Vreelandella piezotolerans: one gene and its partner. The protein of the gene in region 1 binds, or shares a complex with, the protein of each later gene. Links are inferred from orthologs where the notes say so. Each region holds a gene or a part of one and is shown on either strand. Other genes may lie near its edges. The genes, in order: lptF and GYM47_RS13370.

Region 1 (11,896 bases):
ACAGCTGACGCAGGGTTTTTACCGCAAAATCGAACAGCAGGGCGATACTCACACCGATGGTGAGCGCCACCAGCGATTCAACCGCTTCATTGGGTAGTACGCGGTCATACACCACCATGATGAACAGCGACGTGGCCAGGCCTAAAAAGTTGGTGAGCGCGGCGGCAATCACCACTTGGGTATACACCCAGCGATTCGAGGAGAGCGCACTCCAGAACCAGTGGCCGCCTTGAATGGCCGGTTCGCTATTCAAACTGACCGGACGGTAGCGGGCGCGTACGGCAATCAGGTGGCCGATATACGCCTCTTCAAGGGCGCTTACATGGGTTTCGACGGGCTGTTTACCCAGGGCCGGATCAAACAGCGCGAAGCGATTGTCATCGATACGCTCGATGAGGACCACCGCGCGGCCATTTTTCAGCAGCGCCACTGCAGGCAGCAGGGAGTTACCCAGCGTGGCGAGAGGATGCTCGCCCAGTGCGGCGACCATGCCATGGCGTTCGGCGGCATCAATGAAGCCATCAGGTGTCAGTGGGGATTCGTTGCCTACTCGGTGAGCACGCACGGCAGCTTCGGAAACGGGCAGCGCTAGATGGGCGGCCACGAAGGTCAAGCACTGCTCTAGATCGTCCTGATAGGGGTTAGCGGCGTTCAAGGTGAATCTCCATCACATCCAGCAGTTCACCAGTGACCGCGAGCTGCTGGAAAGCGGCCTGTTCCCAGCGCACCCGGCGGTTGATCAGCTCCAGCGCGGTTTGAAATAAGTCGCGCTGGGCGTCGAGCAAGTCGTTGATGCTGCTGCGGCCAACGGCAAACTGCTCGCGATAGGCCAGTAGGGCCTCCTCTTCGGCGGCGAGCGTGGCGGTTTGCGCTTCCAGCTCCGCACGACGGGTGCGGGTATCGGTGTAGGCCGAGCGGACTTCGCGCTCTAACTCACGGCGCAGCGCTTGCTGCTCGTACTGGCTCTGCTGCTGGCGTTCGACCGCTTGAGCAACCCGCGAGGAGGTGGCGCCGCCGCTGTAGGGGGTGTAGTCGACATTGAAAAGTAGCGCGACGTCGTTATCGGATTCGTTGAAATCGTTCACATCGAACTGACGGCCCTCGACCGCCACGCTTAGGCTGGGCAGGCGGGCATTACGGGTGGCCTGGGCCTCGGCATCGCTGGCTTCACTGGTGAGCGTTTGGCTGCGCAGCGCGGCGTTTTTCGCCAGCGCTCTGTCCAACAGGCGGTCTGCGTTGGCATCGCTCAATAGCGCGGCACCCTGGGGCAGCGCGAGTACATCCGGCGTGGAGAAAAACGCTTCCTGATACACGTTGATCGCTCGGGCCAGCTCGCCCTCCAGTGTGACCAAGCGTGATTCGGCGTCGCTCAATCGGCTTTGCGCGCGCAGTACGTCGGCCCGCGAGCCAGCGCCCGCCTCACGGCGTAGGCTCACGTCTTCAAAAATACGCTGATGCTGCTCAAGATTATGCTCGGCCAGTTGGCGCTGGGCGGTCAAGCGGGCCACATCCAGGTAAGCGTTCACCGCGTAGAGGACTTCCTCTTCAACGCTAGACTGGGACTGCCAAAACGCCGCTTCTGCGCTGAGATCGGCGGCGCGAACGCGTTCGCGACTCGCGCCGAAATCCAGCAGTAGCTGGCTCAGCGTGACCACGGCATCGACGCGCGAGCCGCGATCGGGCAGTGATTCAGTACGCTGGAGGTCGTTGCGGTACTCGAGGCCTGCGTTCACCTGCGGGCGGCGCACCGCGCGCACTTCGTCAATGCGCAGCACGGATTCCCGCTCTCGAGAGCGCTGAGCCAGAATGCCGGGCTGCTGCTCGATGGCTTGCTGAATTTTTTCACGTAACGCGATCAGCGCCATAGAACTGCCTGTCGCCTCACTGGCTTGCCATCGCAAGCGGTCGAGGAGCTCTTGGAGCTCGGGCGAAAACGCCGGGCCATCCAGAGAGGAAGCGGGCAAGGCGGCCGTCTCGGCCAGTGGCTCCTCCAGCACGGGTTGCGCCATCAGTGGGGGGCTGACCAGCAGTAGGCCGAGTATGAGCGACCTGGTTACGTTCACATTCATTATCGTTCCTGAAGAGCATCGGTACTTAGCGCGTTTAGGTAGCGCTCGGCCAGTCATATTCGGCTTCGCTGCTCAGCGCTTCTTGCCATTGGGCAAGGGGGTCTGAGGAGTGCGTCGAAGGCTCTGCCGTCGCCTTGCGTTGCCGATAGAGCTGCAAACGGCCAAGCTGCTGTTGCGATTGCAACAGAGCGTACACCAAAGGAACGGCGCCCAATTGCCAGAAAAGCCCTATTTGTTTGGCAGAAAGGGCCTGCCAAGCGCGCTCGTCGATTTGATACAGCGGTGTGCTGCCTTGATAGCCGTGGGGCTGCCAGGGCGTCAGCAGTGCCGACTTGGATAGCGCGGTAATACGCGTGGAAAGCCGCTGACAGCCTTGCTCACGCTGCTGTAGAAATGCCAGCACTTGGGCGGGAAAGCGGGCAAGCTCCCCGTGCTGGTTGAAAAAAGGCTCGGCATCCAGGCGCTCGACGACATAGGGCGAGTGCTGGTCGATGCACAGTCTACCGGGATAGTCAGGGTGCAGCCCAAACGGGTGGCTGCGCAGCGCGGCAGGCACGTAGGCGGCCCGAAAGCGGCCTTGGTCATCCACCAGAAGGTTCTGGCCATCTTCCAGTCCCAGCAGCGCAACAGCCTGCCAACCTGCGCCCGTGTCCGCCAGCGCGATGGGAAAGTTAGCCGCCGCATGGCGCAGCTCAGCGTCTGCCAATGCGACTTGGGTAGTGGTTTGCGCAAAGTGGTAGGCGGTAAAACGCTGCCACATTAAACCGCCGTGGTGCTCTGGGTTGAGCGGCACCCACTGGGCAGCGTGATTCATGGCGACAACCTTCTGTGATCGGGCGTTGAGGGGTAATAAACGGTAAGGCACCTTACCAAACGTCGCTTCTACCGTCAGCGGGTGATCAGTCTACGCATCGTGATGAGGCCAATGATCGGCCCAGGCAGCAGCCACCAAATCACCAAAGGCCCCTGGTTGGCCCATAGTGCCGTGACCAGCGCAATGGAGGGAATCGTCAGGCCAAAGCCAATCGCATTCATCATGGCCAGCGCGGCGCCCAGTCGCTCCGGCGGTGCGCTGGCAGACGCCAGGGCAGAGAACTGCGCTGAGTCGGCGATCACGCTCACGCCCCAGAGGGCAAGCAGGGCCAACAGCAGCCAGGGCGACAGGCCGCCTAGCAGCGGATAGGCAAGGCACAGCGTGCCAGAGACCGCCAGTGCGATAAACGCGACCCGTGCGCTACCGATGCGTCGGCTCCACCGGCCTGCCATCACGCAGCCGGGAAGCCCCAAGGCGATGACCGCGAAGCTTAGCCACGGCTGCAAGCCAGGGGCCGCGCCCAAGCGCTCCAACTCCCTGGTGACTAAAAAGGGCACCAGCGCCCAGAGGGCGTAAAGCTCCCAGCAGTGGCCGAAGTAGCCCAGCGCGGCGGCGCGGAAGTTCTTCTCTTTGAATGCGGCAAGCCCCGCCCAAGGTCGCCCGCCGTTGGCCTTGGCAGGCAGATGTGGCCCCACGCCTAGTTGGAAAATCATCAGCGCTGCCAGAAGAGCAAGGGCAGAGGCCAATAGCAGTGGCCACTGCCAGGGAAGATGCAGGGTGAGCCCGCGCAGCAGGTGCGGCGAAGCAATGCCAAGGGTGAGCATGCCGACCAACCAGCCAAGCGTCGAGCCTGCGTGGGTGGGCGTCCAGCTCACCACTAGCTTCATGCCCAGCGGATAGATGCCCGCAAGACAAAGCCCGACCAAAAAGCGAGCCCCTGCCGCCAACGTGACGTTATCCGCCACGCTGATGAACGCCGCGTTGATCAGCGCGCCGAGTACGGCAGACATCGCAAACAGGTGGCTGGCGCGCACTCGGTCGGCCAAGCCCGTGGTCGCAATCAGCAGGGTGCCGGTAATAAACCCCGCCTGCACAGCGATAGTAAGCAGCCCGAGGTCGCTTTCGCTAAGGCCCACGGCTTCCTGCAGCGCTAAGCCAACGCCGTTAACGCTAAACCATAGCGAGGTGCCAAACAGTTGGGCAATGACGATGACCGCTAGCGGCGTGCGGGCTAACAAGGTATGGGAAAGCATCGGCCGTCTCATCCATTGAGTTGTTGTTATGGAGGGCTTTCAAGTCGTTGGACACTTATCCCAATTTATGCGGCACGACCTCATGCCCCAGCGCCTTGTAGCGTTGCCAGCAGGCACGCTTGGCGACCAGTACCTGCTGGTGCTGGTTGATGATTTCCGCGACGCGGGCGTAACGCTCGACCCCATCGGGAATGTCAGGGTGAAGATTCAGCAGGGCGGTGTCTGCCTGCGGGCTGGGCAGGGTTTGCCAGCCAAGGGTAATGGGCACGCTGTCAGCCAAGTCGCTGTCTTCCAGCGCATGGGGAAGGTAGGCGTCCTCGCGGAACTGCCACAGAGCGTCGTCGGCCTGCTCGGCCAGCGCTTTGTCTTCGCAGTGCAGGTGCAGCCGATAGCCCTTGCGGTGGATGGTCTCGGCGAGCTTACAGGCGAACTGCAGGCGGGCTTCTAGGGTGGTGTCGGGCAGAATATAAAAATCGATGCGTGCCATGGTGGCTCCAGCGGTGTCAACGCGCCTGGCAACCTAGCCGCCACGGTGCGAGTGGCGGCTAGGTTTGTAACGCTAGGGGATTATACCAAGCGGGTCAGCCAGCCGTACTTGTCATCACTGCGGCCGTATTGAAGGTCGAGCAACGTCTTGCGGATGCGTTTGGCCACTTCACTGTTGCCATTGCCCTGCAAACGAATGCGCTCGTTCTCCGTGACCAGCTCACCCACCGGCGTGATGACCGCTGCCGTGCCACAGGCGAAGACTTCGGTAATCTCTCCAGAGGCGGCACCTTCGCGCCACTCGTCGATGCTGATGGCGCGCTCTTCCGGTGTCAGTCCCGCGTCTTTGGCCAGGGTCAGGACGGAATTACGCGTCACGCCTTCCAGAATGGTATCGGTCAGGCGCGGTGTGACGATGCGGCCGTCTTTGTAAACGAAGAACAGGTTCATGCCGCCCAGCTCTTCGATCCACTTGTTTTCTGCAGCGTCGAGGAAGGCAACCTGGCTGCAGCCGTTGGCGGCGGCCTCTTTTTGGGCGGCCAGCGAGGCGGCGTAGTTGCCCCCGCACTTGGCAAAGCCAGTGCCGCCGGGGGCCGCACGTTTGTAGTGGGAGGAGAGCCAGATGGAGACCGGCTCGATGCCGCCTTTGAAATAGGCGGCCGCCGGGGAGGCGATCACGTAGTAGTCGACTTCATGAGCTGGGCGTACGCCAAGGAAAGCCTCGGAGGCGATCATGAACGGGCGTAGGTAGAGGCTGCACTCGTCGGCGTCGCTGGCGGGCGTGGGCACCCAGGCGTGGTCTTGCGCCAGCAGCGCTTTCAGTGAGCCGATGAAATCGTCATCCGACAGCTCGGGCAGCGCTAAGCGGCGGGCGCTACGGCGGAAACGCTCGGCGTTCTTCTCGGGGCGGAAGGTCCAAATCGAGCCGTCGGCATGGCGATATGCTTTGATACCCTCGAAAATTTCCTGGCCGTAGTGCAGCACGGAAGCGGCGGGGTCGAGGGTCAGTGGGCCGTAGGGGCGCACTTGGTGGCCGTGCCAATCGGCATCGACGGTCCAGCGCACGTGGGCCATATGGTCGGTGAAATGTTTACCGAAACCTGGATTTTGCAGAACGTTGTCGCGGATCTCATCGGCCATCGGCTGGTTGGTCGGCAGGATCTCAAAGCGTGTTTCTAACTGGGCATCTGAAGCTGTGGGCACGGCGTGTTCTCTCCGCTAGAGCCAAGCCCCGAAGGGCATCTATTAAGCGTATCGTTTGGACAGCGTGTGCCAGCCTATCCAGGGCACACGCTCATGCGTTCAGGTTTAACGGTTGCGTCAACGAAAGGCAACCATTGTTGGCCGGTTTGTGGGATTAGGCCTCGCCATTTTCGACTTGGGCGTCGGCTTCACGGTCCAGCAGATACTGGGTGAGCAGGCCCACTGGGCGGCCGGTGGCGCCTTTCTGCTTGCCGGAGTGCCACGCCGTACCTGCGATATCCAGGTGCGCCCAGGGGAAGTGGTCGGCAAAGCGCGATAGGAAACACGCCGCGGTGATGGTGCCGGCCGGTCGGCCACCGATGTTGGCCAAATCGGCGAAGTTGGAGTCCAACTGCTCCTGGTACTCATCCCACAGTGGCAGATGCCATGCCCGGTCCCAGGCGACTTCACCGGCCTCTAACAAGTCGAGGGCGAGATCGTCGTCGTTGGAGAGCAGGCCGGTGGCGTGGTGGCCCAGGGCAATAATGGCCGCACCCGTCAAGGTGGCGATATCCACCACGCTGGCGGGGGTGAATCGCTCGGCGTAGGTGAGGGCATCGCACAGTACCAAACGGCCTTCGGCATCGGTGTTGAGCACTTCGACCGTCAGGCCCTTGAGGGTCTTGATGATATCGCCCGGCTTGGTAGCGGCGCCGTCGGGCATGTTTTCGGCAGCGGCGACGATGAACACGGCGTTGAGCTTGGGCTTGATCGCCAATATGGCGTTGACCGTGCCAAACACGCTGGCCGCGCCGCCCATATCGAATTTCATCTCATCCATGCCCTCGCCGGGCTTCAGCGAAATACCGCCGGTATCGAACGTGATGCCTTTACCGATCAATACATGGGGCGCTTCATCGGGGTCGTCGGCGCCCTGGTACTTCATCACGATGAGGCGCGACGGCTCGGCGCTGCCGCGGCCAACGGATAGCAGCGAGTGGGCGCCAAGGGCTTCAAGTGCCTCTTCGTCTAGGATGTCGACGGCCAGCGCGCCTTGGGAATCGCGTCCCAGCGCTTGGGCCTGCTCGGCGAGGTAGCGCGGCGTACATACATTGCCCGGCAGATTGCCCAGCGTACGGGTGACGTTGATGCCTTGGCCAATGGCAATGCCGAGTGCGGCCCCCTGTTTGGCGAGCGGCGCATCATTGGCATCGCTGACGATCAGCGTCAGTTTGGCCAGGCTCGGCGCTTTGGCTGGCGACGACTTGAACTGATCGAAGCGGTAAATAGCACGCTCGGCGGCCTCGAGGGTCTTGCGCGCTTTCCAAACGGCGTCTCGATCATCGATCAGTACGTCGGTAAAGGTGACGCTGGCTTCGTCGACGGGCAGTTTGATCAGCGCTGCCATGGCGGTGTCGAGGGCTTTAATAAAAGCGGCTTCCTGGCATTTATCGCGCTCACCCAAACCCACCAGCAGAATACGCTCCGCCCCTAGCCCCGGTGCAAACGGCACGAGCTGCACGTTACCCAGTGCGGCGTCGAAGTCGCCGCGCTCCAACAGTTGGCCGATCAAGCGCTCGCTGGCGTCGTCTAATTTGGCCACGGCAGGCAGTAAGTCGCTACCTTTATAGACAGGGAGAACGAGGCAAGCCGTTTCGGCTTTGGCGGGGTTTGCGGTCTGAACGGAAAATTCCATGACGTCTCCAACAAGACAAGCAACGAGTGATTCGGGATAATGCCCCGTTATTTAGTGTTTGCTACCAGTTAGATTAGTGTACCCAAGCCATGGGCGCATTGCATGGCCACCTGCACCACTAGTCGGAGAGCGCGTTGATTCTATTCCGGTACTTAACTCGTGAAGTGTTACTGACCATGTCTGCCGTGGCGGGCATCCTGCTGCTGGTGATTATGGGCAGCCGCTTTATCCGCTATTTTTCGGATGCTGCCGAGGGGGATTTCCCGGTCACGATACTCGGCAGCCTGATGCTGTTTCACTTGCCCGGCTTCATGGAGCTGATCCTGCCGCTGTCGTTTTTTCTCGGCATTCTGTTGGCCTATGGGCAGCTCTATATGAACAGCGAAATTACCGTGATGGTGGCGTGTGGCATGAGTCCGACGCGGCTGTTTCGCGTGACGCTACTACCCGCTACGGTAGTGGCCGTGCTGGTCGGTCTTTGCAGCCTATGGTTGACGCCTGCGGGGGCACTGCAAACCGAGGCGACCCTGGAAGAGCAGCGCAGCCGTTTGGACGTATCGGTGCTCGCGCCAGGGCGCTTCCAGGATTTTGGCGGAGGGCGCACGGCTTACATTACCGATTTCAGCAGCGACGGAACTCAAATGCAGGAAGTGCTGGTGCACGAGCAGCCCATGGCGGGGGCAGAAAAAACGCATAGCTACATCACGCGCGCGGGATCGGGCTACCAGGAAACGAACGTCGATACCGGCAGCCGTTTTCTCATTTTGGAAGACGGCGAACGCTACGGCGTAACGCCCGGACGCCAGGATGCCGAGCGTTTGACCTTCGAGCGCTACACGCTGCGTTTGGGACTTAGCCGAGATCGCCAGGAGCTGGATTCGTTGGAGTACGCCACGACCGCCGAGCTGTGGCAAGATCCCGATCCACGCGCTCAGGCACAATTTCAGTGGCGGGCAGGGTTGCCGCTCATGGTCTTCATCTTAGCGCTGTTGGCCCAGCCGCTGTCACGGGTAAACCCACGGCAAGGGCGCTTCGCAAAACTGTTGCCCGCTGTGTTTCTATACGTTGCCTATTTGAGTTTACTGCTTGCCGCTGTCGATGCGATTGGGAGTGGTTCTCTGGCCGTGGCGCTGGGTGTTTGGCCGGTGCATGCGCTGTTCTTGGGGCTCGGTGTGCTGCTGCTGTGGCACTCGCAACGAAAGGGAATGCGCTAATGCTGATCGCCATGGATCGAATGGATCGCTATATCGCCCGCAACGTCCTGGCTGCCATCGTGGTGGTGCAGTTCGTGCTGCTGGGGCTTGATATCACCATTGCCTATATCGGTGACTTAGGGGACACCCAGGGCGACTACAGCGCGCTGGACGTGTTGCTCTACTTGGGGATGCGACTCCCATGGCGCTTTTACCAGTACGCGCCGGTCGCCGTGCTGATTGGCGCACTCATTGGCTTGGGCAGCATGGCCTCCAGCAACGAACTGACGGTCATGCGCGCTGCTGGCCGCTCGCTGGCGCGCATCGTTTGGGGCGTGATGAAGCCCGTGCTGCTAGTGGTCATCGTGGTGCTGCTAGTAGCGGAGTTCGTTAGCCCCAAAACCGAGCAGTATGCCGAAGCGTGGCGATTGGAGCAGCGCCAAGGCGAGGGCGCCATGCTGACTACCCGCAGTGGCTGGCAGTTCGAAGGCGATAGCGTCTACCGCTTTGGGGCCATTCGAGCGGATAACGTGGTGCTGGACTTAACCCGCTACCGCTTCGACGAGCGCCGTCTCATCGAAGCGACCCATGCCAATCGTGCCCACTGGGAGGAGGGGGCATGGCAATTGGAAGGCGTGACCATGACACGTATTTTCGATAACCGCACGGAGTCGGCGTATCAACCGAGTGCGGCATGGGAAACGGCGCTCACCCCGACCCAGTTGGAGCGGCTGCTACGTGACATCGAAAGCCAGGCGCCCAGCGAGCTATGGGCCTACGCCAATTTCCTCCAAAGCCAGAACCTTCAGGCAGACCAGCCGCTGCTCTATTTCTGGCAAAAGGTATTGATGCCGCTCACCATGGGGTCGCTCGTGCTGATTGCCGCCTCGTTCGTGTTTGGGCCACTGCGCTCGGTGGCAGCGGGTACGCGGGTTTTTTATGGCGTAGTGACCGGTCTGGTGTTCAAGTACGTGCAGGATTTGCTCGCCCCGGCGTCGACCATCTTTGGCTTTTCCCCTGTCTGGGCGGTGCTGGTGCCGACTCTTGCCTGTGCCGCGGTGGGCATCTATTTCTTGCGCCGAAATGGCTAAAGGCCGCGCAGACGCACATCAGGAGAATAGAGCAGTGACGACGCGACGTTTTACCCAGTTGGATGACGTTTGGCCCGCCGGCATAGGTCGCCGATTGGGCGCCATGCTGTACGACGGTTTTTTGGTGACGGCCATCTGGATCGCCGTCACCGTGGCTCACTTGGCCTTTTTCCGCTTCGTGCTGGGTCAAACGGCAGAAGAGATCGGTACCACGGCCTTCGACATCTGGAGCCTGCGGCTCATGCTGCTGTTTTTCGTGACGCTGTTCTTCGTCTACTCCTGGCGTCGAGGAGGGATGACGCTAGGTATGCAGGCGTGGCGGCTGCGGGTGCAAACGCTGGATGGCCATGCGATCACGTTAAAGCAGAGCCTGATACGCTGCGCGACGGCCTGGCTGTCCTTGGCGGCCTTCGGTATCGGCTATTGGTGGGTGCTGTTCGATGGGCAGCGTAGAAGCTGGCCAGACATTGCATCCAAGACCGAAACCGTGGTGCTTCCGAAAAAATAATTTTGGGCGTTTTTATTGAAAATAGCTCACCCGTCAACGGGTTATCGTATGTCTCAATGGGCTTAAGGCGAATCGATACTAAAGAACAACGTTTTCTACTTGAAAAGATGTATGCGAATCATTTACATTCATCTCATGATTTTTATGAGGTGTCGCCATGTACGTGTGTGTGTGCAAGGGAGTAACCGATCATCAGATTCGCCAGCAGATTAGCGATGGAGCGCGCAGCTGGCGAGAAGTGCGCGAAGCCACTGGCTGCGGCACCCAGTGTGGTAAATGCGCCTGCTTCGCCAAATCCCTCACCCGCGAGGCCGTTCAGGCCGTACGCGCCGAGTCTGATATGAGTCTCGCTTACGCCGTATGACGCGAATCACTCTTGTTAGACTTATCGTTAGCAAATAACTGATTTGCTTGAATTTTTGTCGTCACGACTGATACTCTCGACAGCATTGGGAGTTAGCCTTTTTATGGCCTATACTCCTTGATTAATGTAAGAGTACGCTGCAAAACAGTACGTTATTGATCAATACGCTAAAAAGGTGACGGCATGAAAGGCGATCCGAAAGTAATTCAGCATCTCAATATCGCGCTTGGCAACGAGCTCGTGGCGATCAACCAGTACTTTTTGCACGCCAAAATGTACAAAGACTGGGGCCTCAAAGTACTTGCTAAATGGGAGTATGATGAATCCATCGAAGAGATGCAGCACGCCGATAAGCTGATCGAGCGCATTCTGTTTTTGGAAGGTATCCCGAACCTTCAAGATCTCGGCAAGCTGCATATCGGTGAAAACGTCAAAGAGATGCTCGAGTGCGATTTGAAGATCGAGCACGACGGCCGCAACGACTACATTGAGGCCATCACCTACTGTGAGAGCGTCAAGGACTACGTGACCCGCGATTTGCTTCGCGATCTGCTGGCCGACGAAGAGGGTCACATCGATCACATCGAAACCCAGCTGCAACTCATCGATCAGGTCGGTATCCAAAACTACCTGCAAAAACATATGGCACTGGCCACTGACGAAGAGTAAGACGTCGTCCGCTTGGCAGTAGGCGATTAAGCGCCGAGCGCTAGCTAATACAAAACGGGCAGCCCCTTGGGGCTGCCCGTTTTGCGTTTCAATGCAAAGTGTTGACCTGATATTTATCGACTGCTCGTGGCCAGCGTAGCGTCTTGATCCAGCGCACCAGGCACCGGCTCATCCACGCTAAACGTGGCGCGGCTCAGGCGGCGTACCCGTTTCATAAACAGCGCGATACAGACCAGCGTGCCAAGGGCGGCGACGATATAGCTGGTTTGCAGCGGCAGATTAAAGCCAATCGGTGCATAGGCCAGGTAAGTGAAGGTTGCCATGGTCATGAAGACTGCCGGGATGGACGTGATCAGGTACGGCTTACGCGAGAGCACAAGGTACATGGTGCCCGTCCAGAGCGCGATCACGGCGGTGGTTTGGTTGGCCCAGGAGAAGTAGCGCCATAGCAGCGTGAAGTCCATATGTGTCAACGCGTAGGACGCCACGAACAGCGGCAGCGCAATCACGATGCGCTTGACGATGGGCTTCTGCTCTACCTTCAAATAATCGGCAATGATCATGCGCGCGC
Region 2 (12,139 bases), 2.3 Mb from region 1 along the record:
CTTCGATAATCTCGAAGGAGTGAGTAATCTCGACGCCGCCGTTGACGAGCATAATCGAGGCGCTGCAATACTTCTCCGCGGACAGCTCTACCGCCCGTTGTACCTGCTTTTCTTTCAGGCTGCGGCCTGTAACGACAAAGTGGACGTGAATCTTGGTAAACACAGAGGGCACTTCGTCGGCACGCTCGGCGTCGAGCTCCGCCACGCAGTCGGTGACATCGGCGCGGGCCTTATCGAGAATGTTCAAGATATCGAAAGCGGTGCAGCTTCCCATGCCCATCAGCAGCATTTCCATCGGCCGCGGGCCGGTATTGCGGCCACCGTGATCGGGCGGACCATCGATCACTACGCTGTGCCCGCTACCCGACTCTGCGACGAACTGACGACCATCGGTCCATTTTACCCGTGCTTTCACGTTGCTCTCCTCATCTTGGCGACGATAGGTAAGTCGCGCAGCATAACATTTCTAGGCGACAGCGCACGGCTTCATCGCGCGCGGTTAACAGGCGTCAAGGCTGCGCCAGATGCTGTTCCAGTTCGGCGAGCCGTTTCGGGGTGCCTACGTCTACCCAGTGGCCGGAAAAATGCTCACCGCTGACTCGTTGCTTGGCCATGGCTTGCTTTAGCAACGGTGCCAGTGCAAACGCCCCAAGGGGCTCTCGAGCGACGAGTTCGGGGTGTAGGATGCCAATACCGGAGTAGGTCAGGCGTGGCTCTCCCATTGGCGTAACGCGGCCCCGGTCGAGGGCAAAATCGCCGTTTGGGTGGTGTTCCGGGTTGTCCACCAAGATCAAGTGGGCAAGATCGCCCTCTGTCAGCGCGGCCGCGCTGGGCAGGCGATCACACCACACATCGCCATTGACGAGTAAAAACGGCGCCTCACCTAGCAGAGGCAGCGCCTTGCGAATGCCTCCGCCGGTTTCGAGTGGTTGTGGCTCCACGCTCCAGTGAAGGTGCAGTTGGTGTGCCGAGCCATCACCCAGCGCCCCCATGATCTGCTCGGCACGGTAGCTTACGTTGATCACCACCTCCTCGATGCCCGCACGCTTCAAACGCTCCAGGTGGTGGACGATCAGCGGTTTGCCCGCTACGGGCAGCAGCGGTTTCGGGCAGTGGTCGGTGAGTGGGCGCATCCGTTTGCCCAAGCCCGCCGCTAGGATCATCGCTTTCATGGCGTTGATGCCTCCAGGCGCTGGAGAATGGCGGGACGCAGCACCTCGCGGACCCAGTCGGCAAACTCATCGTGTTCGGGAAGGGCCATTAAGCTATCTTCCAAGTGGGTTAAAAAGTGCGGCAGGCGGGCCAAGTAGCCTTGCTTGCTGTCACGCAGCGTCAATCGACAAAAAATGCCCAGGACTTTGAGCGAGCGTTGGGCGGCCATCGCGTGGCACTGGGCCAAAAAGGCAGCCTCGCTCACCGAGCGGGTCAAGCGACCCTCTTGCCGGGCTTGCTGATAGAAGGTACTCACTAGCGCGGCAAACTGGTCAGCGCTGAAACGGCAGTAGCGACCTCGCAACAGCGAAATGACGTCGTAGCTGAGCGGGCCTGCCACGGCGTCTTGAAAGTCGATCATATAAAGCGTCTGATCGTGCCACATCAGATTCATCGCATCGAAATCGCGGTGAACGCTCACCACCGGCTGTTCTAGGGCGCGCTCGATCAAGCCCGTGCGCAGTGTTTCCCAACTGCCGGGAGCGGATAGCGACAGCCAGCGCTCCAGGCACCATTCGGGAAAGAGATCCAGTTCCCGGGCGAGCAGGGCGGCATCGTAGGCGGGAAGAGCGGCCGGATTGGCGCGGTTTTGCAACTCGGCAATCAGTGACAGCGCCGCCAAGTGGTTCTCTTTCGTGCGTGCCGGGTCGGTAAAGGTAGCCTGCAGCGGCGTATCGCCCAGATCGTCGAGCAGCAAAAAGCCGGCCTCCAAGTCGCTGGCGTGAATGGCGGGAACCGGTAGCCCGGCGGCGTGCCAGCGCTGGCCGATGGTCACAAACGGCGCGGAGTCCTCCTGGGCAGGTGGCGCATCCATGATGATTTGCGTGTTGCCATCCGGTAGCGTTAGCCGAAAATAGCGCCTAAAACTGGCGTCACCGCCCGCAGCAGAGAGGCGAAGAGTGGCACGGTCGAGGCCGTGGTGTTGCGCCGCCCACTGAGTGAGGGCGTCGATCCGAGAAGAGGACATGCAAGCTCCTTGCTGGTCGGGCATCATGCGGGCTGTATAATACCGATTCTGGATGCCAAGGATAACGAACATGGGCAAGCGAATCTCGCGCACCGTACCGGTTGCGCATACGCTGCTGGGCAGTTTGCTCGCTGGCGCCTCGTTTTCAGCGGTGGCACAGGACCCAACCCTGCCCGCAGAGGCGCTGGACTGGCAGGCCTGGCGCCAAGACGAAGCGTCGCAACAGCTATGCCGGGGGCGCTATGTGATGCCCGGCTACCGCTTGCCAGCGGAACAGAACCCAGAAACGCTTTCGGTGGAAACCGACGAAGTGGACTACGCCGCCGATGGCGAAGCCTTGCTGCGGGGCGATGTGGTGCTGCGCCGAGGTAATACCGAGCTGGAGGCCGAGCGCGTCTTTCTTCCGGCGGATCGCCAGCGGGTGGATGCCGAGGGGAGCCTGGCCATTCGTGATGGACAGGCCCTCGTGCGCGGTGAACAAGCCACGCTGATGCTGAACGAAGATCGCGCCTCGCTGCGTAACAGCCACTACGTGCTTTACGAACAGCATCTGCGTGGGCAAGCCCGACAGCTAGAGCAGACTGGCGAAAATCAGTACCGCCTTCAGGAGGCTACGTTTACCACCTGTGACCCCGGTGCCAATAGCTGGCAACTGGTGGGTAGCGATATTCGTCTCGATCAAGCCTCGGGGTTTGGTACCGCCCGTCACGCGCGGCTGGAAGTCAAAGACGTCCCGATATTTTACTGGCCGTGGCTGCGTTTCCCCATCGATGACCGCCGCCATACCGGGCTGCTCTCGCCGTCAGTGAGCTTCTCAAGCGATGGCTTCGATTATACGCAGCCGTTCTACTGGAACATTGCACCGAACCAGGATGCCACCATTACCCCGCGCTGGATGTCGGACCGTGGTCTGCTGCTCAACGGAGAGTATCGCTACCTGCTCGAGGGCAGCCAGGGCTTGGTGGAGGGCGGCTATCTCGATAGCGACGGCGGCACCAATAACGGCGATAACCGCTTCGAAGGCGACGACCGCTGGTACATTGATGCTCAGCATGCAGGACGGCTCACGCCGCGCAGCGACTATCGACTGCGCTACGGCGCGGCCAGCGATGGCCGCTATTTCGACGACTTTGGCGGCGAGTTCGGCAACAGCGACCGCGTCAGTATGGAGCGTCTGGCCCAGGTCGATTATCGCGGTGAGCGCTGGCAGCTCGACGCAAGGGCCCAGGGCTTTCAGCGCCTGGAAGACCCGCTCAGCGATACCGATCGTCCGTTCTACCGCCTGCCGAGTTTGACCGCCAACGCCAACTGGCAGCTAGACAACGGCCTGTATACGCAGTGGCGCTCGAACGCGACCTACTTCTGGCGCGACGTGGATGAGCGGCGAGTTCCTGAACGCGAAGCGGCCATCGGTTCGCGCCTGCACCTGACGCCCGCCGTGGGCTGGCGCTACGAGCAGCCTTGGGGCTATATCGAGCCGCGCACCGAGCTTTGGCACACCGCGTACGAATTGGATTATGGCGATCGGGTGACCGATCGCGCCACCTCGCCTTCGCGTAGCGTGGCGATCACTTCCATCGATAGCGGCTTAGTCTTCGAACGTGAACTGGAGCTCGGCGGGCGCGATTATCGCCAAACCCTCGAACCCCGGGTGAACTATGCCTATGTGCCGCGCACCGACCAGACCCAACTACCCGATTTCGATAGTCGCGAGCGGGCGTTTTCCTGGGATCAGCTCTGGTCGCCGCACCGCTTCTCTGGAGCTGACCGCGTGGGCGACCTCAACCGCGTCTCGCTCGGCGTACAGTCACGCTTGATCGAAGATAGCGCTGGCCGGGACCGACTCACCTTCGGTGTCGGTCAAAGTTACTATTTCTCCGAGCGGCGCATCGATAGCGAAGGCGACCCGGACACGCTGCCGCCGCGCCCCAGCGAAGACCCTTCCGTGAATCCGGAAAGCCGCTATCAGGCCACCCGTGACCGCTCTCCGCTGGTCACTCGCCTGGATTGGCAAATATCGGATCGCTGGAGTACCGGTTACGAGTGGCTTTACGATGATGAGCGTGAACAGACCGAGCGCTCCAGCGTGGACGTTCGCTATCGCCATCCGGAGGGGCACGTAGTGAACCTTGGCTACCGTTGGGAGATCGAAGGGTTCGATCCGAGCGTGGTGCCGGGGGACGATGGTTTCCGCGACTACAGCCGTGAAGAGTGGGATCTTTCGCTGGCGTGGAAAGCGAGCCCAAGGATTGATTTGATTGGCCGCTACCTGCACGATCAAACCAACAACCGTCCCTTGGAACAGCTCGCGGGCCTGCAGTGGAACGACTGCTGCTACGGCGTACAGCTGGTATGGCGTGAATGGATCGACGACAACGATACGGCGCGGGTTGGCGATGACTTCAACGACCGCGGGCTATTTTTGCGCTTCGTGTTTCGTGGTCTAGGTGGCGTGGGCCAAGAGGCCGACGGCTACTTTGAACAGGCGATTCCTGGCTACCGTCCCACGCCCTTATGAACGACCACTTTAAAATAGCGACTGAAAGAGACTTTTTATGATGATCAGAAAGACCTTGCTGAGCTGCGCGCTGAAGAAACGAGCCACCCAGCTGTCCGCAGGCAGCCTGATGGTGCTCTGCCTGGGCACGGGTGCGGCGCTGGTTCCGCTGACCGTTCATGCGCAAAACTTCGAGTCGGCCCAGCGTCAGCAGTTGGATAGCGTCGTCGCAGTCGTCAATGATGGCGTCATCATGCGCAGCGAGTTGGATGACCGCATTGCCCAGGTGGAGCAGCAAGCAGCGGCTCAGGGCGGCAATTTGCCGCCGCGTAACCAGCTGGCCCAGCAAGTGTTGGAGCGTATGGTCATGGATGAAATCCAGCTGCAAATGGCCCGCCGAGCCAATCTGAGCGTGGATGACACCGAACTCAACCGCCAGCTGCGCAGCATTGCCGAATCCAACGGCATGACGCTGGACCAGTTTGCCGATGCGGTAGAAGCCGACGGCATTACCCTGGCCGACGTGCGCGAAGACGTACGTCGTGAAATGTTAATGCGCCAAGTACAGCAGCGCCAGATCAGTCAGCGTGTCACGGTCTCCGATCGCGATGTGGAGCGTTTCTTGAGCCAGCAGCCGAGCCAGCAGCAGGGCCAAGCCTTTATCGAAGAAACCCGTGCCCGCCATATCCTGGTGGAACTGACGCCTACGCGTAACGAGAACCAAGCCCGTGCCCGCGCAGAAGAGGCTCGCCAGCGTTTACAGCAGGGCGCAGAGTTCGCGTCGGTGGCCCGTGAGTACAGCGACGATCGTGGTAGCGCCATGAACGGCGGCGACCTGGGCTGGGTGCGCCCTGGACAAACGGTCCCTGCGTTTGAAGAAGCCATGACGTCTCTCAGCCCGAACCAGCTCTCCGAGCCTGTGCGCTCGCAGTTCGGCTATCACGTCATCGAAGTGCTGGAGCGTCGCCGTCAGGACGTGACCGAAGAGAGCCGTCGTGAGCAGGTGCGCCAAGCGATTTTCCAGCGTCGTGCCAACGAAGAGCTGCAAACCTGGCAGCGTGAAATCCGTGAACAGGCCTTCGTGGATATTCGTCTCTAATGACGCGGCCGCTGCTGTTGACCACCGGTGAGCCCGCGGGCATCGGGCCAGAGCTTGCGCTGATGCTGGCCGCTCGTGGGCAATTAGCCAACACGGTGGCGGTGGGTGACCCGCAGATGCTGCGCCAGCGCGCCGCGCTGCTCGGGCTGGCCGTAGAGGTCGTCGAGGCCACGCCGGGTGGCTTGGATATATCCTCTCCAGGGCGTTTGGTGGTGTGGCCCGCCACACTGCGAGCGCCTGCCACGCCTGGGGTGCTCGATCCCGCCAATGCCCGCTACGTGTTGGAGACACTGCAAATCGCCGTAGACGCCTGCCAAGCAGGGCAGGCTGCGGCTATGGTCACCGCGCCGCTGCATAAAGGGGTCATCATCGAAGGGGGTTTTCCCCATTTCACCGGCCATACCGAGTGGTTGCGCGACGCCTGTGGCGTCGATGAGGTGGTGATGCTGTTGGCGACCGATGCCGCGCTGCATGCCAAGAACCCGCTTTGGCAAGGCAGCGGCGATTTGCGCGTGGCGCTGGTGACGACTCACCTGCCGCTGCGTGACGTGGCCGATGCCATCACATTCGAGCGGGTCACCCAGATTACTCGCCTGCTGGCCGCTGACTTGAAGCGCCAATTCGGCATCTCGAATCCGCGCATTGCGGTGTGCGGCCTCAACCCCCATGCCGGGGAGGAAGGGCATTTGGGGCGCGAAGAGCTGGACACGATCATTCCGGCCCTCGACGCGCTGCGTGCCGACGGGTTGGATATCCAAGGGCCGCTGCCCGCCGATACGCTATTCACGCCGCGTCATTTGGCCGGGATCGATGCCGTTCTCGCGATGTATCACGACCAGGGCTTGGCAGTGCTAAAATACGCCGGCTTTGGTCAGGCCGCGAACATTACCCTGGGGCTGCCGCTGGTGCGTACCTCGGTGGACCACGGCACCGCGCTGGATTTGGCGGGCCACGGTACTGCCGACCCCAATAGCCTGGGCGTCGCGCTTGCCCTCGCGCAGCGGCTTGCCGCTCAGCGTGCCAGCTCCCTGGCCGCTTCATGAATCAACCCTCCAAGGAACACTGTTAGATGTCTCAAGTGCCTCAGCAGCACCGTGCTCGTAAACGCTTCGGTCAGAACTTTCTGCGTGACCTCGGCATCATTTCGCGTATCGTCCGCGCCATTGGGCCACGCGAAGGCGACCGACTCGTCGAAATTGGCCCCGGGCAAGGTGCACTGACGGCGCCGCTGCTGGAAGCGGCGGGAAAGCTGGAGGTGATCGAGCTGGACCGCGATCTGGTTCCAGGCTTGCGAGTACAGTTTTTTAACTACCCTGAATTCGTGATTCATGAAGGCGACGCGCTGAAGTTCGATTTTGCCGAGCTCAAGGGCGAGGGCCCGGCGCTGAGGGTAGTGGGTAACCTGCCTTACAACATTTCCACGCCTTTGATCGTGCATTTGCTGAGTATGGGCAGCGCCATCGCCGATATGCACTTCATGCTGCAGAAAGAGGTGGTGGAGCGCTTGGCCGCCGAGCCGGGCAGCACCGACTGGGGTCGCCTGTCGGTGATGGCGCAGTACTACTGTCAGGTCGATCAGCTGTTCATCGTGCCTCCGGAGGCCTTCGTGCCGCGCCCGAAGGTGGACTCCGCGATCGTGCGTCTCACTCCCTTTGAGCACCTGCCCCACATCGCCGACGATCCGGCCCTGCTGTTCGAACTGGTCAAGCTGGCCTTTGGGCAGCGGCGTAAAACGCTGCGCAATAACCTGAAAGGGCGGGTCAGCGCCGAGACGTTGGAAGCGTTGGGCATCGACCCGGCGCGACGCCCGCAAACCCTGACGGTGGCGGAGTACGTCACCATCGCCAATCAGGTCGCGGCCAACGAGTCGGCCAGCGCAGACAACGACCGCCAGGGAGGCGACGAGGGGTGAGTGGTTTGGAGATCGAGGTCAGCGTTACGCCCGAGTTTCGTGATGCCGAGTCGAGCGACAGTGAATCCCGCTACGTGTTTAGTTACACCGTAACGGTCCACAATCAAAGCCCACATAGCGTGCAGCTAATGGCGCGTTACTGGAAGATCACCCAGGGCAGCGGCGATAGCCAAGAGGTACGCGGCAAAGGCGTGGTGGGCCAGCAGCCGCTGATTGGCCCTGGTCAGCGTTTTCGCTACACCAGTCGAGCGATCTTACAAACGCCGGTGGGGGTGATGGAGGGGGCTTATACGCTGCTCAATACCTATACCCAACGAGCCTTCGACGTGCCCATTGCACCGTTTCGGCTCGCCGTTCCACGGCAGCTACATTGACGCTGTTCAGGCGTGGGACGGTCGCCTGAGTTGACGATCTAAATGGTCACAAAGGCGCAACGCCAGTTGAACGATCGTCAGCGTAGGGTTGGCGTGGCCGACGCTTGGAAACACGCTTGACCCCGCTAAGTACATGTTTTCTTGGTCGAACAGGCGACAGTCACTATTGACGATCCCCTGTTCGGCGCGATGGCTCATCCGAGTACCGCCCATATGGTGGCGCCCCGCCAGCTCGCCTTCGCTGGGCATTACGACAGGCTGGGCAGCTAACCAATCAGCGAGCTTTAAGCGCCCGATATTCTGGTTGAGCAGGTGTTCTCCAAGTAGCAGCATACTGTCGCGAATGGTGTGGCGGTCTAGCGCTGACTGCTGCCAAATAAGCCGACTGCGTGGGATACCGAACTCATCGACCTCCGTATCCAGCGCCACTCGATTGTCGAAACGCGGCTCCTGCTCCCAGGCGGCGCGTAGAATCACGCCATGCATGACGCGACCTTGGGCTTGCCACGTGGAGAGCTGTTCTCCTAGTGCTGGCGCGTCTTGTGACAGCGTATTGATCAACTGCTGAGTGGCCTCCCCGTTCATGCGGTGTAAGCGCAGGCCGCAGTTGAGCAACTGGCGCTTGGAAAGCATATCGGGAGTGGGGGATAAAAAGACGTTGTACTCTTGATCCAGCCCCAGTGCCTGCGGCTCAAACAGCAGTGCTTGGCCCACGGAAGCATGCGGATGCTCCATCCAATAGCGACCCAATGTCGAGGCGTTGCGGATAAGCTGACCATTGGACTGCTGGTTTAACCACAGCAGCAGTCGCGAGTTTTCGATGCCGCCGCAGGCGAGTACGAAGTATCGTGCACGAACCTGGCACTCATCCCCCTGAAAGTTACGCAAGGTGGCGCGCTCGACTCGGCCAGCGTGACGTTCAAGCGCCACCAAATTGGCCGTCAGACAGTAGTTAACATGGGCAGACGCATTGAGTGTGGCGGCATATTTATCTTTCAGCCGCACAGGGTTGCCCAAAGAGAAGTAAATACGCTCAAATCCTGAGCCGGGCACCGGGTAATCGGCATGGGGCTGCGTTAAATTCAGTAGCTTGGCGGCCTGGGTGTAATAGGGCGCGAGCGCCTCTTGAGTAATTGGCCAAGCCGTATCAGGGGCGGCCGTCTTTGCAGTAAAATCGTGGGCGTCCAAAGGCCTACATACCCCGCCCCAGTGATTGGTAGAGCCACCTAAATAGCGTAGGCGTGCGTCATCCAGGGGAATGTAGGGGTCGCCGACGACCTCGCCTCGGTAAATGGCTTGGGAGCGCTCGCTGTAAGAGGCCTCTCCACCTTCGCACAGCAACGTACGATGGCCTTGCTCAGCCAGCGTCACGGCCATGGCGATTCCGGCTGCACCGGCACCGATGATGCAGATGTCGTAGTCGGTTGCTTGGGTCGCGAGGGTGTCAAAGGCGAGATACATTAGCGATCTTCAGCGCTTAGCAGCCAACCGTTCACCAGTACCGGCGCCGGTGGAGAGACGGATTGTGCAGCCGCTATCGGCCACCGGCTTAGGGTGAGCACGGTGCCTGTCGAAACAAGCAGGCATCTTAAAACGTCTCGGCGGGCAAGATCGATCGGGGAGTGACGCGGCAAGTAAGGGCTCATCAGCGTACCGTTATCCTTAACAGAGAGTCGCGAGCTGTCTGAGTACATAGTGATGTAACTTTGCCGATTGCTCCAGAATTTTTGTGCTGCTGGAGGGAGATAACGCCGAGGCGTTCCCCTGAGTCGTTAGGCGTGTTGTCCATCATTTTCATTCCATTCATCACAAGGCCTTAGCCTATGAGTACGTACGCCATTGGCGATCTCCATGGTTGCCATGCCGAATTTGTCAGCCTGTTGGAAAAACTACGCTTCAACCCGGCCCAGGATAGGCTTTGGCTGGTAGGGGATCTGATTAATCGCGGCCCTGGTTCGCTCGCTTGCCTGATGGAGGCCAAGGCGTTGGGGGGGGCCGTGCGCTGCGTGCTGGGCAACCACGATTTTCATTTGCTGGTGGTGGCTCGTGGGGGCGGCAAGTTGAAAAAGAACGATACCTTGGACGATATTCTGGCATCTCCCCAGCGTGAGTCGCTGCTGGATTGGCTGCAGAACCAGCCCCTGGTCGTGCGCGAGGAGAGTACGCTCATGGCGCACGCGGGCCTACTGCCAAGTTGGAGTGCCGAGCAGGCGCTAGCGCTTAGCGGTGAAGTGCAGTCGGCACTTCAGAGCGAGCGTTCGGGCGAGTTTCTGTCCCAGCTTTTTGGCAATCAGCCGGATCGTTTTCGGGACGACCTGGAAGGCATGGATCGTCTGCGCTGTATCGTCAACGTGTTGACCCGGATGCGCTTCATCGACACCCAGGAGCGTCTCGATTTTGCGGCCAAAGAGGGGCTCGATAGCGCCCCTGATGGATTCGCTCCCTGGTTCCAGTTTCCACGTCAGGATGATATACGCCTAATGTTTGGCCACTGGGCCGCGTTGGAGGGGCGCACGCCCCACGCCAAGATCAACGTCGAGGGGCTGGACACCGGCTGTGTATGGGGCGGCGCGTTGACCGCTATGAATCTGGAGACCGGCGAGCGCACCTGCGTGATTAGCCAGCAAGGAGGCCGTTAAGTGTTTCAACAGGATGCTCTTACCCAAGGGTTAGAGGTGTACCGGGTAGGTGGAGCAGTGCGGGATGCGCTGCTGGGCTGGCCGGTGGTCGATCACGACTGGGTCGTAGTAGGGGCGACGCCGGACGACATGCGTCGGCGGGGCTTCAAGCCTGTGGGTCGCGACTTTCCGGTTTTTTTGCATCCCCATACGTCAGAGGAGTATGCGCTGGCGCGCACCGAGCGCAAATCCGGTCATGGCTACGGGGGCTTCGATGTGTATGCCAGCCCGGACGTGACGCTGGAAGAAGATCTGTCACGGCGTGACCTGACGATCAATGCCATCGCTCAAGGGACTAACGGAGCGCTGACCGACCCGTTTCACGGTCGGCAGGATATCCAGCAACGCCTGTTGCGCCACGTATCGCCTGCCTTCAGCGAAGATCCGCTGCGGGTGCTACGTACCGCGCGCTTTTTAGCTCGCTATGCGCATCTGGGCTTTGCCATCGCCCCAGATACCCAGGCGTTGATGCGTCATGTCAGTGAAAGCGGCGAACTTGGCCATCTCGCCGCAGAGCGGGTGTGGGTCGAGACCGAAAAAGCGCTTGGCGAACCCAATCCAGAGCGCTATTTCACGACGCTACACGAGTGCCAAGCGCTGGCCACTTGGTGGCCGGAACTTGCCGATGACGAAACGTTGGCTGCTGCCCTCGATGCGCTAGCCAGCGCGCCTGAGACCTCGTCACCCGCGCTGGCCCACTGGCGCTATGCGCTATTGGTGTCGGTGCTTAGTGATGAGCAGCGCGACGCGTTAGCGAGCAGGCTGCGGCTGCCCAACGCGGTGGCGCAGTTGGCCCGCCATACCGCGCTGACGAAAGCGCTGCTCAATGAACCGCTCGACGATGAGCGAGTGCTGCACTGGTTGGAGCGCTTGGATGGCTGGCGCAAACCCGCTCAAGTCATTGCGCAGTTACAACTTGTCAGCCGTTTGGCACCGGCGCGCCAACCCCGGCTTGAGAAGGCGTGGCAAGCCGCTCAGGCAGTGAGCCCCCAGGCATTGCTCGGTGAGGGGTATCGTGGCGCCGCCCTAGGAGACGCGCTGCGCCAGCATCGCCAAAAAGCGGTGGCAGGCGCGTTAGACGAGGGGGCGTCGCGCTAGCGCGCTATGGCCACCCGGAGCTGCGGGTCGGCTTGGGAAATCCAGCGGCCTCGCCAGTGAAAATCGATCGGCCATAGGCGTTGGTCGCCTAAGGTAAAGCGCTTCCAGAGTGTGGCATAGGGGGTTTGGCAGGCGGGGTGGCGCGTGTTGGGCAAAAGCTCCGCCAGGGGTTGAAGCACGAAGGCGTTACGGGTGATTTCGCCACGCGGCAGCGCGACGTCATCGATGACCCCGCAGGCATCGCCGACGGTCAGTAGATCGATGTCCAGCGCGCGGGGGCTGCATTTCATCATGTCCGGCGT

Evidence for each region.
Region 2: lptF (region 1) and GYM47_RS13370 share a complex: the UniProt entries of both Escherichia coli proteins name them as parts of the lipopolysaccharide transport and assembly complex. The link is inferred for Vreelandella piezotolerans from one-to-one orthologs.

The regions. Positions count from the first base shown.
Region 1 is NZ_CP048602.1:626,099-637,994, forward strand. Bases 6,830-9,674 are described here. They hold lptF (LPS export ABC transporter permease LptF), read left to right. Parts: upstream 6,830-7,634; coding sequence 7,635-8,714; downstream 8,715-9,674. Other genes in these bases: GYM47_RS02915 (leucyl aminopeptidase), read right to left, coding at 6,830-7,500; lptG (LPS export ABC transporter permease LptG), read left to right, coding at 8,720-9,674. Also shown: GYM47_RS02885 (type I secretion system permease/ATPase), read right to left, coding at 1-655; GYM47_RS02890 (TolC family protein), read right to left, coding at 642-2,069; GYM47_RS02895 (SapC family protein), read right to left, coding at 2,104-2,883; GYM47_RS02900 (MFS transporter), read right to left, coding at 2,958-4,136; GYM47_RS02905 (DNA polymerase III subunit chi), read right to left, coding at 4,192-4,623; GYM47_RS02910 (branched-chain amino acid aminotransferase), read right to left, coding at 4,704-5,825; more of GYM47_RS02915, read right to left, coding at 5,980-6,829; more of lptG, read left to right, coding at 9,675-9,784; GYM47_RS02930 (RDD family protein), read left to right, coding at 9,819-10,292; GYM47_RS02935 ((2Fe-2S)-binding protein), read left to right, coding at 10,450-10,656; bfr (bacterioferritin), read left to right, coding at 10,840-11,325; GYM47_RS02945 (carbon starvation CstA family protein), read right to left, coding at 11,439-11,896. UniProt on the Escherichia coli protein: Part of the ABC transporter complex LptBFG involved in the translocation of lipopolysaccharide (LPS) from the inner membrane to the outer membrane.
Region 2 is NZ_CP048602.1:2,913,191-2,925,329, reverse strand. Bases 1,886-4,973 are described here. They hold GYM47_RS13370 (LPS-assembly protein LptD), read left to right. Parts: upstream 1,886-2,249; coding sequence 2,250-4,697; downstream 4,698-4,973. Other genes in these bases: GYM47_RS13365 (peptidylprolyl isomerase), read left to right, coding at 4,735-4,973; GYM47_RS13375 (aminoglycoside phosphotransferase family protein), read right to left, coding at 1,886-2,179. Outside these bases: GYM47_RS13385 (OsmC family protein), read right to left, coding at 1-415; N-acetylmuramate alpha-1-phosphate uridylyltransferase MurU, read right to left, coding at 510-1,172; more of GYM47_RS13375, read right to left, coding at 1,169-1,885; more of GYM47_RS13365, read left to right, coding at 4,974-5,775; 4-hydroxythreonine-4-phosphate dehydrogenase PdxA, read left to right, coding at 5,775-6,818; 16S rRNA (adenine(1518)-N(6)/adenine(1519)-N(6))-dimethyltransferase RsmA, read left to right, coding at 6,845-7,687; Co2+/Mg2+ efflux protein ApaG, read left to right, coding at 7,684-8,061; GYM47_RS13345 (FAD-dependent oxidoreductase), read right to left, coding at 8,068-9,522; GYM47_RS13340 (symmetrical bis(5'-nucleosyl)-tetraphosphatase), read left to right, coding at 9,885-10,700; GYM47_RS13335 (tRNA nucleotidyltransferase/poly(A) polymerase-related protein), read left to right, coding at 10,701-11,837; folK (2-amino-4-hydroxy-6-hydroxymethyldihydropteridine diphosphokinase), read right to left, coding at 11,834-12,139. UniProt on the Escherichia coli protein: Together with LptE, is involved in the assembly of lipopolysaccharide (LPS) at the surface of the outer membrane. Contributes to n-hexane resistance.